DNA from 2 places in the Shewanella sp. SM68 genome. Region 2 is predicted to be linked to the other one. Evidence: predicted binding sites of a transcription regulator. Region 2 holds the regulator's gene; the other holds the start of a gene.
The links. Region 2 encodes NrdR, which represses ribonucleotide reductase genes. Its sites were predicted from a motif close to AAACACNANATNTNGTGTTT; they were not measured.
Positions count from the first base shown of each region.

Region 1: nrdA (class 1a ribonucleoside-diphosphate reductase subunit alpha) is a predicted target of NrdR. The motif match lies at 3,091-3,110, and genes of this name have one in related genera.

Region 1 is NZ_JAKKRU010000001.1:330,339-336,148, forward strand. It holds gene gyrA (DNA gyrase subunit A) at 1-992, opposite strand, end outside; gene ubiG (bifunctional 2-polyprenyl-6-hydroxyphenol methylase/3-demethylubiquinol 3-O-methyltransferase UbiG) at 1,378-2,088, shown strand; gene L5M40_RS01465 (HAD family hydrolase) at 2,090-2,761, shown strand; gene nrdA (class 1a ribonucleoside-diphosphate reductase subunit alpha) at 3,265-5,553, shown strand; gene nrdB (class Ia ribonucleoside-diphosphate reductase subunit beta) at 5,628-5,810, shown strand, end outside.
Region 2 is NZ_JAKKRU010000010.1:52,281-58,090, reverse strand. It holds gene ribBA (bifunctional 3,4-dihydroxy-2-butanone-4-phosphate synthase/GTP cyclohydrolase II) at 1-1,093, opposite strand, end outside; gene L5M40_RS16080 (riboflavin synthase) at 1,189-1,845, opposite strand; gene ribD (bifunctional diaminohydroxyphosphoribosylaminopyrimidine deaminase/5-amino-6-(5-phosphoribosylamino)uracil reductase RibD) at 1,857-3,011, opposite strand; gene nrdR (transcriptional regulator NrdR) at 3,131-3,580, opposite strand; gene glyA (serine hydroxymethyltransferase) at 3,869-5,122, opposite strand; gene ettA (energy-dependent translational throttle protein EttA) at 5,312-5,810, shown strand, end outside.

The sequences.
Region 1 (5,810 bases), on a different contig from region 2:
ATCCCGAAAGAACACTGCATTTGCGTTTGAGCATAAAGGTTATTTAGTACAACCTCGCCCACTTCACCGCGCTTAATTTCGATAACGATACGCATACCGTCTTTATCAGACTCGTCGCGTAGACCACTGATCCCTTCAAGCTTTTTATCTTTAACCAGCTCGGCAATCTTCTCGATTAACCGCGCTTTGTTCACTTGATACGGGATTTCAGTGACGATAATGCGCTCACGGCCATTATCTTCGGTTTCCACATCTGCCAGAGCACGCATGATCGCGCGGCCACGGCCAGTTTTATAGGCATCAATAATGCCTTTACGGCCATTGATAATCGCTGCAGTGGGGAAATCCGGACCAGGAATGTATTCCATCAACTGTTCAATCGACAGTGAGGGTTCTTCAATCAATGCCAAACAGCCTTTCACTACTTCCGTTAGGTTGTGTGGTGGGATGTTGGTTGCCATACCCACGGCAATACCCGATGAACCGTTAATTAACAGGTTAGGTACGCGTGTAGGTAATACAGCTGGGATCTGTTCTGTGCCGTCGTAGTTAGGGACGAAATCCACTGTCTCTTTTTCAAGATCGGCCAGTAATTGGTGCGCTAACTTATCCATACGGATTTCGGTATAACGCATTGCCGCCGCTGAGTCACCGTCGACCGAACCGAAGTTACCTTGGCCGTCTACTAAGGTGTAACGCAGTGAGAATGGCTGGGCCATACGGACGATAGTGTCATAAACAGCAGAATCACCATGGGGGTGATATTTACCGATGACGTCACCAACCACACGGGCAGATTTTTTGTAAGGCTTGTTCCAATCGTTCTTCAATTCACTCATGGCAAACAGAACGCGGCGATGAACCGGCTTTAAGCCGTCGCGCACGTCTGGTAATGCACGTCCCACGATAACGCTCATGGCGTAATCAAGGTACGAATTCTTTAGTTCGTCTTCGATATTAATTGGCGAAATAGATGATGCCAGATCAGTCATAAACTGCTCGTTCCCCTGAAAAATAGCCGACAACGTATAATCCGTATCATTGCCTAGCCCAAAAACGTGATTTGGCATTCTAACACAGTTATTTAATGTCGCCAGACCTATCATTATCGAATTGAGAGTCTGGTGGCTTAATAGATGAAAACACTGTCAATTTGGTCGTTTGAGCTATAAACAAGCGTTGAAATACACGGCTTACGATGAGGAAAAATCGTCAACGGGATGAAGTAAAAGGTCGATACGGAGCACAACAATTAACATAAAAGCAGATAACTGCTGAAAATTCACTCAACCACAAGGGCTTAGCTCAGTCGAGCACTTTGTTTATCAAACATAGTCGTTATAATAGCCGCACAATACAGCTTCTTCAGGTAATAGCATGCATCAGAATAACAATGTAGACCCACAGGAAATCGCAAAGTTTGAACGTATGGCCGAAACTTGGTGGGATCTCAACGGCGAATTTAAGCCGCTGCATCTATTAAACCCGCTGCGCTTAAACTATATCGATCAAACCGCTGGCGGTATTTTCGGCAAGAAAGTGCTCGATGTCGGCTGTGGTGGCGGCATATTGTCTGAAAGCATGGCCCGCATCGGCGCCGAGGTTGATGGCTTAGATATGGGTGATGAGCCCTTAGAAGTCGCCCGCCTACATGCCCTCGAAACGGGCGTGAGCATTAATTATGTAAAAAATACTGCCGAGGCCCACAGCCAAGATCATCAAGCCTATTACGATGTGGTGACCTGCATGGAAATGCTCGAACATGTACCCGATCCACAATCTGTGATTAAAGCATGCTGTGACATGGTCAAACCCGGTGGTCATGTGTTTTTCTCCACCATCAACCGCAACATTAAATCCTACGTGCACACCATTTTAGGTGCGGAATATTTGCTAAAAATGCTGCCAGTTGGCACCCACGAGCATAAAAAATTCATTAAGCCTTCGGAGCTGATTGAGCTAGTAGATAATACCGATCTTATCTGTACCGATGCCTTAGGGGTAAGCTACAACCCATTGACGGGCATTTTTAAGTACACGCCTAAGGTTGATGTGAATTACATGATAGCGACGCGTAAGGTTGATTAATATGAGTCTGGCACAGATCAAAGGCGTACTGTTCGATCTCGACGGCACCTTAGCGGATACCGCGCCGGATCTGGTGCAAGCCCTCAATTTAAGTCTTCAAGATGTCGGCATCGCCGCGCAGCCGTTAGCGGCCATGCGCTACGCCGCATCCCACGGCAGTTTTGCCTTAGTCGATGCCGCGATCCCTGATGCAGCAGAAGATCTTCGGTCTCAAGTTCAGCAAGGGCTACTCGCCCACTATCAGCGTATAAATGGCGATCACTGTGCGCTATTCACAGGCATAGCGGCATTACTCGACTGGCTCGAGTTAACTCAGCTGCCGTTTGGGGTGATCACCAACAAGCCTGCGCGCTTTACCCGTCCCTTATTGCGAAAACTGAATTTACACTTGCGTATGCCCGTTATCATTAGTGGCGATTCTACAAAACACCCAAAACCCCACACTGCACCTATGCTGTTAGGCGCACAACAGCTGAACTGTGCTCCAGAACACATTTTGTATCTTGGGGATGCCGAGCGAGATTTGCTCGCGGCCAAGGCTGCTGGCATGTTAGGCGGCGTGGCCCTATGGGGTTATCTGGGCGTGAACGACAAGCCGTTGCAATGGCCTGCGCACGCGCATTTTGCGAGCCCAACTGAGCTACATCAAGCACTAATCGAAGCATTGACTTAACAACATCAACCAAAAACAGCGCCTACAATGCTCACGAATAAGGCATCCAATACGTAACTTCACTGACGGACATCAGTGTGTCAGCATACTATTTATGACCCACGGAAAAAGTCAGGCGCATAAAAGATCGGCACTCGTGAGCGATCGCGATCTAAAGAAAAAGATCGCCTAAAAATCCCCCATGAGTGTGACACGCTAACCTGAAATTGAGCTTCAAGGTTAGTCGTTACTAACGCAAAATTTTATCCTCACGTTATCCACAAGATGTCCCCTGAATTCAGACTTGCAAATAGGGGCAAACCTCACTATCTTGTATCCCATATAATTTAAAACACCATATCTTGTGTATAGGTAACAATCAGACACACTAGAAGCTCGCCGCTTAATTGACTCGTTTTTAACCAGTCAGCTGTATTTAAGGGACGATTATTGATTGTTTTACAAGGATACGTACGGTGATTTTGCTCACCTAAATACATATAAGAACCAAGGCCTATCTCCAAATGAATAGCACTATGACAGTCACAAAACGCTGTGGCGATCGTGAGAATATCGATCTCGAAAAAATACACCGCGTAATTACTTGGGCAGCCAAGGGATTAAAAAACGTTTCTGTTTCGGAAGTTGAACTTCGCTCGCACCTACAGTTTTTCGATGGCATCCCAACCGAAGCTATCCATGAAACCATTATCAAGGCTGCGGCAGATTTAATTTCTCCAGAATCACCGGACTATCAGTTCCTCGCTGCCCGTTTAGCGGTGTTTCATTTGCGTAAGAAGGCCTTCGGTCAGTTTGAGCCGCCCGCATTGTATGCTCACGTGACTAAATTGGTTGAGCTGGGTAAATACGATCAACACATTTTAAGAGATTACACCCGCGAAGAGCTGGATGTGATGGATACCTATATCGACCATTGGCGCGATATGGACTTTTCCTACGCTGCAGTAAAACAGCTTGAAGGCAAGTATTTAGTTCAAAACCGTGTTACCCACGAAATCTATGAGAGCGCGCAGTTCCTTTACATTTTGGTTGCGGCTTGCTTGTTTGCCCGTTATCCAAAAGAGACGCGCCTGAAATACGTTAAAGATTTCTATGACGCGGTATCAACTTTTAAACTGTCGCTGCCAACGCCAATTATGGCCGGTGTGCGCACCCCAACGCGTCAGTTTAGCTCTTGCGTACTGATCGAATGTGGTGACAGCTTAGATTCCATCAACGCGACCGCTTCGTCTATCGTGAAATACGTCAGTCAACGTGCGGGTATCGGTATTAACGCCGGTCGTATTCGCGCCTTAGGTAGCCCAATCCGTGGTGGTGAAGCCTTCCACACAGGTTGCTTACCTTTCTATAAGTATTTCCAAACCGCAGTGAAGTCGTGCTCTCAAGGCGGCGTGCGTGGCGGTGCTGCGACCCTGTTCTACCCTATTTGGCACTTAGAAGTCGAATCTCTGCTGGTATTGAAAAATAACCGCGGCGTCGAAGACAACCGTATCCGTCATTTAGACTACGGTGTGCAGTTGAACAAAGTGATGTATCAACGTCTGATCAAAGGCGAAAACATCAGTTTATTTAGCCCATCTGACGTGCCTGGCTTGTACGATGCTTTCTTTGAAGATCAAAATGAGTTTGAGCGTTTATATGTGCAATATGAGCAAGACAGCAGCATTCGTAAGAAAACCATAAAAGCCGTTGAGCTGTTTTCACTGATGATGCAAGAGCGCGCTTCAACGGGCCGTATCTACATTCAGAACGTGGATCACTGCAACACTCACAGCCCGTTTGATTCAAAAGTCGCGCCGATCAGACAGTCTAACCTGTGTCTTGAAATCGCCCTGCCGACTAAACCATTAAACAACATCGATGATCCAGAAGGTGAAATCGCGCTTTGTACGCTGTCAGCACTTAACTTAGGTTCTATCAAAGAGTTATCTGATATTGAGCCATTAGCCGACCTCGCCGTACGCGCACTGGATAATCTATTGGATTATCAAGATTACCCTATCAAAGCCGCGCAAATCGCCTCGATGAATCGCCGTACCTTAGGCATAGGCGTGATCAACTTCGCTAACTATTTAGCGAAAAACGGCATGAAGTATTCTGATGGTAGCGCGAACGCTTTAACCCACAGAACCTTCGAAGCGATTCAGTACTATTTACTGAAAGCCTCAATGAACTTAGCCAAAGAGCAAGGTGCGTGTCCGTTATTCCACGAGACCACTTACTCTCAAGGTATTTTGCCAATTGATACCTACAAACGTGATTTGGATAAAATTTGTGCCGAACCATTGCACTTAGACTGGGAATCACTGCGTAGCGATATCAAGCAATATGGCCTGCGTAACTCAACGCTATCGGCATTAATGCCATCAGAAACCTCGTCGCAAATTTCCAATGCGACCAATGGTATCGAGCCACCACGTGGTCTTATCAGCGTGAAATCGAGCAAAGATGGTCAGCTAAAACAAGTGGTACCAGATTTCGATACACTGAAAGATAGCTATGAATTGCTGTGGAAAATGCCAAGCAACGACGGTTACTTACAGCTAGTGGGTATTATGCAGAAGTTCGTTGACCAAGCGATTTCGGCTAACACTAACTACGATCCTTCACGTTTTGAAGGCCGTAAAGTCCCCATGCAAACCCTGCTGAAAGATTTGCTCAATGCTTACAAGTTAGGTGTTAAAACGCTTTACTACCATAACACTCGCGATGGTGCGTCGGATTCACACGATGACATCACCAATTTAGAGAAAGAAGATGACGGTTGCGCCGGCGGCGCATGTAAAATCTAGTCTTTAACTTTAACGTTAACGGTTTTATAGGGATCCCTATTTAGTGGATCCCTATCCATTGGAAAAATAGCACCATGGCCTACTCTACCTTCTGTCAAACACCCAACGATGCCACCCGTGAACCTATGTTTTTAGGTCAATCGGTCAACGTGGCGCGCTACGATCAACAAAAATATGAAGTGTTCGAAAAACTGATAGAAAAGCAGTTATCTTTCTTTTGGCGCCCGGAAGAAGTAGACGTCAGTCGCGATAAGATT
Region 2 (5,810 bases):
CATACTCAGACACTTCAAGGCCAAAGCCTGAAAGTGAGTGGTAGCGTTTAGGCGAGCTGAGCAGGCGCATCTTAGTCACACCAAGGCTGGCGAGAATTTGCGAACCCACACCCACACGGCGCGACGTCCCCTGCCATTTTGCAGAAGCAGGCGCTTGGCCTTGATCTTCAGCTTCAAAGGCTTTCACCTTAGAGAGAATTTCACAGGGATGTTCTTGATTCCCGAGTAAAACCAATACACCACCTTCTGCAGAAATACGCTCCATCGCCTTTTCGAGTGGCCAGCTGCGTTGCTGATCGCGCTCTGAGTGGAGTAAATCGTTGAAGGTATTTTGCAAATGCACACGCACCAAACAATCTTCTTTCACCTCACCTTTGACTAAGGCAAAGTGCAGTTGATTGTCGATAGTGTCTCTGAAGGTCACCATGTCGAACTCACCGAAACGGGTCGGTAATTTGCATTTAGCTTCACGCACAACCGTGGTTTCTTTGGTGTTGCGATACTCGATTAAAGCCGCGATAGTGCCGATTTTGATGCCATGCAACTCGGAGAAAATCTCCAAATCTGGGCGACGTGCCATAGTGCCGTCTTCGTTCAAAATTTCAACGATAACGCCCGATGGCTCAAGTCCCGCAAGACGGGCTAAATCACAGCCAGCTTCAGTGTGGCCTGCGCGGGTTAATACGCCGCCGTCCTGTGCCATTAACGGGAAGATGTGCCCTGGTTGCACTAAATCAGACGCTTTAGCCTCTTTAGCCACAGCCGCTTTCACCGTTACAGCGCGATCGTGGGCCGATATACCGGTAGTCACACCCTCCGCCGCTTCAATAGAAACCGTAAAGTTAGTCGAGAACTGGGCGTTATTATTCGTCACCATTAAGGGGAGATTTAACTGCTGGCAACGGGCTTTAGTCATGGTCTGGCAAATGAGCCCACGGCCATATTTCGCCATAAAGTTAATCGCTTCTGGCGTGACCATTTCGGCCGCCATGATCAAATCACCTTCGTTTTCTCTGTCTTCGTCATCCATCAAAATAACCATTTTGCCTTGACGAATATCTTCGATGATCTCTTCTATACTGTGCAGCGCCATTGTAGGACCTTATGATTTTGCTGTTATTATGAAATTCTATACCTAAATAACCTAAGCTGCCGATAAGCTTAAGTTAAATAATCTGCTCCTGTGCACTAACGCACAAAGCCGGCACGGGCTAACATTTCCATGGTGACACCACCGCTCTTGCTGTCTTTGCCATCATAATTCATCAAGCGTTCAAGATAACGGGCGATTAAATCCACTTCGATATTCACCTTATCGCCCGCTTGCAGGTCGATTAACGTGGTTTCACCTGCGGTATGCGGCACTATGGTCAAGCGGAATCGACTGCCGTCCACTTCGTTAACCGTCAGACTCACGCCATCAATGGTGATGGAACCTTTATGGGCAATATAACGCCCAAGCTCTGCGGGGGCGGCTAACCAAAACTCGATAGCTTGACCACGCACTAGGCGTTGCTCAACCGTTGCAATACCGTCAACATGACCGCTGACCATATGGCCGCCTAAGCGTGTGGTTGGGGTAACGGCCTTTTCAAGATTCACCTTAGTGCCCACTTTATAATTAGCAAAGCCGGTTAGACTCACGGTTTCGGCAGAGACATCAGCCACATAACCGTCGGCTAATTGCTGCACAACCGTTAAGCACACACCGTTGGTAGCAATACTGTCGCCTAGACGTACATCGTTTAAATCCAGTTTGCCGCTCGCCACGGTAAGACGAATATCATCGCCTTTACGCTCCAGTTTGCGCAGGGTGCCAACGGCTTCAATAATCCCAGTAAACATGGTTAACTCACTTAATTAAATAAAGAAGTATCAAGCTTAACGCTCAAGATTAAACGGGTATCTGGCCCTATTTTGCGCTCATCGACCAACGTGAGTGCAGGAATGTGTGCCATGGTTTGATAATCGGGCAATTGCAGCAGATTACGCCCATGCCCACCGAGGATTTTCATCGCTTGATATAGCACTAACTCATCGGCCAGCCCCTCTGCTAAAAAAGCGCCTGCTAAGGTTGCACCCGCTTCCACCAACACGTGATTACAGCTTTGGCCTAAATAGCTTAATAGTTCAGGCAATGAGACGCGACCTGCAATTGCAGGTAACACGAGGCAACTCACATGGGAGGGCAAATGTGCTTGAAACTCTGCGGGATAAGCCACGGTAGAGACCAAGAGTATGGGCGATACGATAGCCAAGCAGGCGGCCGATAACGGCAAACGGGCGCGGCTGTCGAGTATCACTCTTAATGGCTGCAGTAATTGCGCTTCGGTTAGACGGTCTTTTAAGCTGCCAAGTTCCTGATAACGCACATTGAGTGAGGGATCGTCCGCCAGTATGGTTTCAATTCCCGTGACCAGTGCACAAGAACGTAAACGTAATCGCTGCACGTCGCGGCGAGATTCTGGACCAGTTATCCATTTAGACACACCGTTAGACAGCGCGGTTTTACCATCGAGACTCGCGGCTAATTTTACCGTAACTCTGGGTAAACCCGATTCCATGCGCTTCATAAAGCCTAAATTCAAGGCATAGGCTTCATCGCGGTGTAATCCCACATCCACTTCAATGCCGGCGTCACGCAACATTTGAATGCCACGACCACCCACTTGCGGATTAGGATCTTCCACCGCCACTACTACACGTTTAACGCCAATATTGATCAGTGCCAAGGCGCAGGGCGGCGTGCGCCCATAATGGCTGCAGGGCTCTAAAGTGACATAGGCCGTTGCGCCACGGGCGCGTTCGCCAGCCATACGTAGCGCATGCACTTCGGCGTGGGGTTCACCCGCTTTTTGATGATAACCTTCACCGATGATTTGATTATCTTTAACGATAACGCAGCCCACACTGGGATTGGGCCTCGTGGTGTAAAAGCCTTTGCGCGCCAATTGAATCGCGCGGCTCATCATTTGGGTATCGAGTACGGACCAACTTATGTTCAAGCTCATGTTCAACCCTGTTGTTAAAGGTTTCGGCTTTCACCAGTCTTACAAACCTGTCTTTTAAATTTGTGCTTTCACGCCAATCGCTCGTACACGTCTGCCTTGTCGGCGACAAAACTCAATGACTACTTTTGCAGCTTGGCGATGGCTTCGCCAAATTCAGACACGTCTTCAAAGGCGCGGTACACAGAAGCGAAACGAATGTAGGCGACTTTATCTAGGCTCATCAATTGCTCCATCATTAAGTTACCCACCATTTCTGACGGCACTTCCCGCTCGCCAGTGGCGCGCAGAGTAGACTTGATTTTGCTGAGTGCTTGCTCTATTTCATCCATAGATACGGGGCGTTTTTCAACGGCGCGCAACATGCCACCTTGGAGTTTTTCTTCATCAAAGGGTTGGCGTGAACCATCGCGCTTAATCACCCTAGGCATAACTAATTCGGCGCCTTCGAAGGTGGTAAATCTTTCATGACATTCGGTGCATTCTCGGCGACGGCGCACTTGGTGGCCTTCTGCCACTAATCGGGAATCGATGACTTTAGTATCTGTCGCGCTACAAAATGGACAATGCATTGAGCCTCCTGCCAGTGAATGGTGGTAAAGCGTTAATGGCTTTACCTGTTAAATCTCAGTCAAACGCAATGGATTTAAGCCTAAGATTTTACCAATAAAAATGGCCGCAAGATGCGGCCATGGGATTTTATCCTATTTATGGGCTGAGGTTAACTACCTGAGCTTAACAACCTAATGTTAACTACTTGATGTTAAGTGCCTGATGCTAAATACCTGATGTGATAAGTATCAAGTCAGTCGGCGGTCAATCTCGGCCCTTCATCTACTAAGCGTAGATGCATAGGCAAATTAGCCGTAAACAGGGAAACGTGCGCAAAGTGCCAATACTTGGCCCTTCACACGTTCAATCACAGCAGGATTGTTCGCATCATCAAGGATGTCACAAATCCAGCCAGTCAGCTCTTTCGATTCCGCTTCTTTAAAGCCGCGGCGCGTAATCGCTGGCGTACCGATACGCACACCTGAGGTCACAAAGGGTGAACGTGGATCATTTGGCACTGAGTTTTTGTTCACGGTAATGTTAGCGCTACCTAAGGCGGCATCGGCTTCTTTACCCGTTAAGTCACGACCAATCAGGTCAACTAGCATTAAGTGGTTGCTGGTTCCGCCAGAGACGATTTTGTAACCGCGCTCAAGGAACACTTCAACCATAGCTTTAGCGTTGTTAACCACTTGCTGTTGGTAAACTTTAAATTCTGGCTCTAGGGCTTCTTTGAACGCCACCGCTTTACCGGCGATAACGTGCATCAATGGGCCACCTTGACCGCCTGGGAATACCGCAGAGTTCAACTTTTTGTACAAGTCTTCATCGTCAGCAGCAGATAGGATCACGCCACCACGGGGACCCGCTAAGGTTTTGTGGGTCGTAGATGTCACAACATGCGCGTGTGGTACTGGGTTTGGATAAACGCCCGCAGCAATAAGACCGGCAACATGCGCCATGTCGACAAATAAATAAGCACCGATTTTGTCTGCGATTTCACGCATTTTTGCCCAATCAACGATACCTGAATAGGCGGAGAAACCACCGATCATCATCTTAGGCTTATGTTCTAAGGCAATACGTTCCATTTCGTCGTAGTCGATTTTGCCAGACTCGTCGATACCGTAAGGAATGATGTTGTACAGTTTGCCAGAGAAGTTAACGGGTGAACCGTGGGTCAAGTGACCACCGTGGGCTAAGTTCATGCCCAGTACGGTATCGCCAGGTTTTAACAATGCCATGTAAACCGCGCTGTTTGCCTGTGAACCTGAATGAGGTTGTACGTTAGCGTAAGTTGCGCCAAACAGTTGTTTAGCACGTTCAATCGCTAAGGTTTCAACTACGTCCACATACTCACAACCACCGTAGTAACGCTTGCCTGGATAGCCTTCAGCGTACTTATTGGTTAACTGTGAACCTTGCGCTTCCATCACGCGTGGACTGGTGTAGTTTTCAGAAGCAATCAGCTCAATATGCTCTTCTTGACGCAGAGTTTCATTCTGAATTGCGTTAAACAGTTCCGGATCATAATCTGCGATATTCATATCTTTTTTCAGCATTGCTTACTCCAGCTGCCAATTCTTATAGGTAGGGTTGCGCGGTATTCTACTCGGAACGCGGTCACAATCCCAGTATTTGAAACATGAAATTCCTGCAGAGAGTGCTTGAACTTGGCTCATTGTCGAGTTGAGTTCGGCGCGCAATCGAGTAGAATTAGCCGCATCATTAGTCACTTAAGATAGAGAAAAATGGCTCAGTTTGTTTACAGCATGCTGCGGGTGGGTAAAATTGTTCCGCCTAAGAAGCAGATCCTTAAAGATATTTCTTTAAGCTTTTTCCCCGGCGCCAAAATTGGCGTACTCGGCCTCAACGGTTCAGGTAAGTCGACACTACTGCGCATTATGGCGGGTATCGACACCGAAATTGAAGGCGAAGCGCGCCCAATGCCGGGATTGAAAATCGGTTACCTGCCGCAGGAACCTAAACTCGATCCGAATCAAACCGTGCGTGAAGCGATTGAAGAAGCGGTAGCAGAGGCAAAAAATGCCCTGACTCGCCTCGATGCCGTTTATGCCGCCTACGCCGAGCCGGATGCCGATTTCGACGCCCTTGCAAAAGAGCAAGGCGAACTCGAAGCCATTATCCAAGCCCAAGATGCCCATAACTTAGAGTACGTCCTTGAGCGCGCCGCCAACGCCCTGCGTCTGCCAGATTGGGATGAGAAAATCGAAGTATTATCCGGTGGTG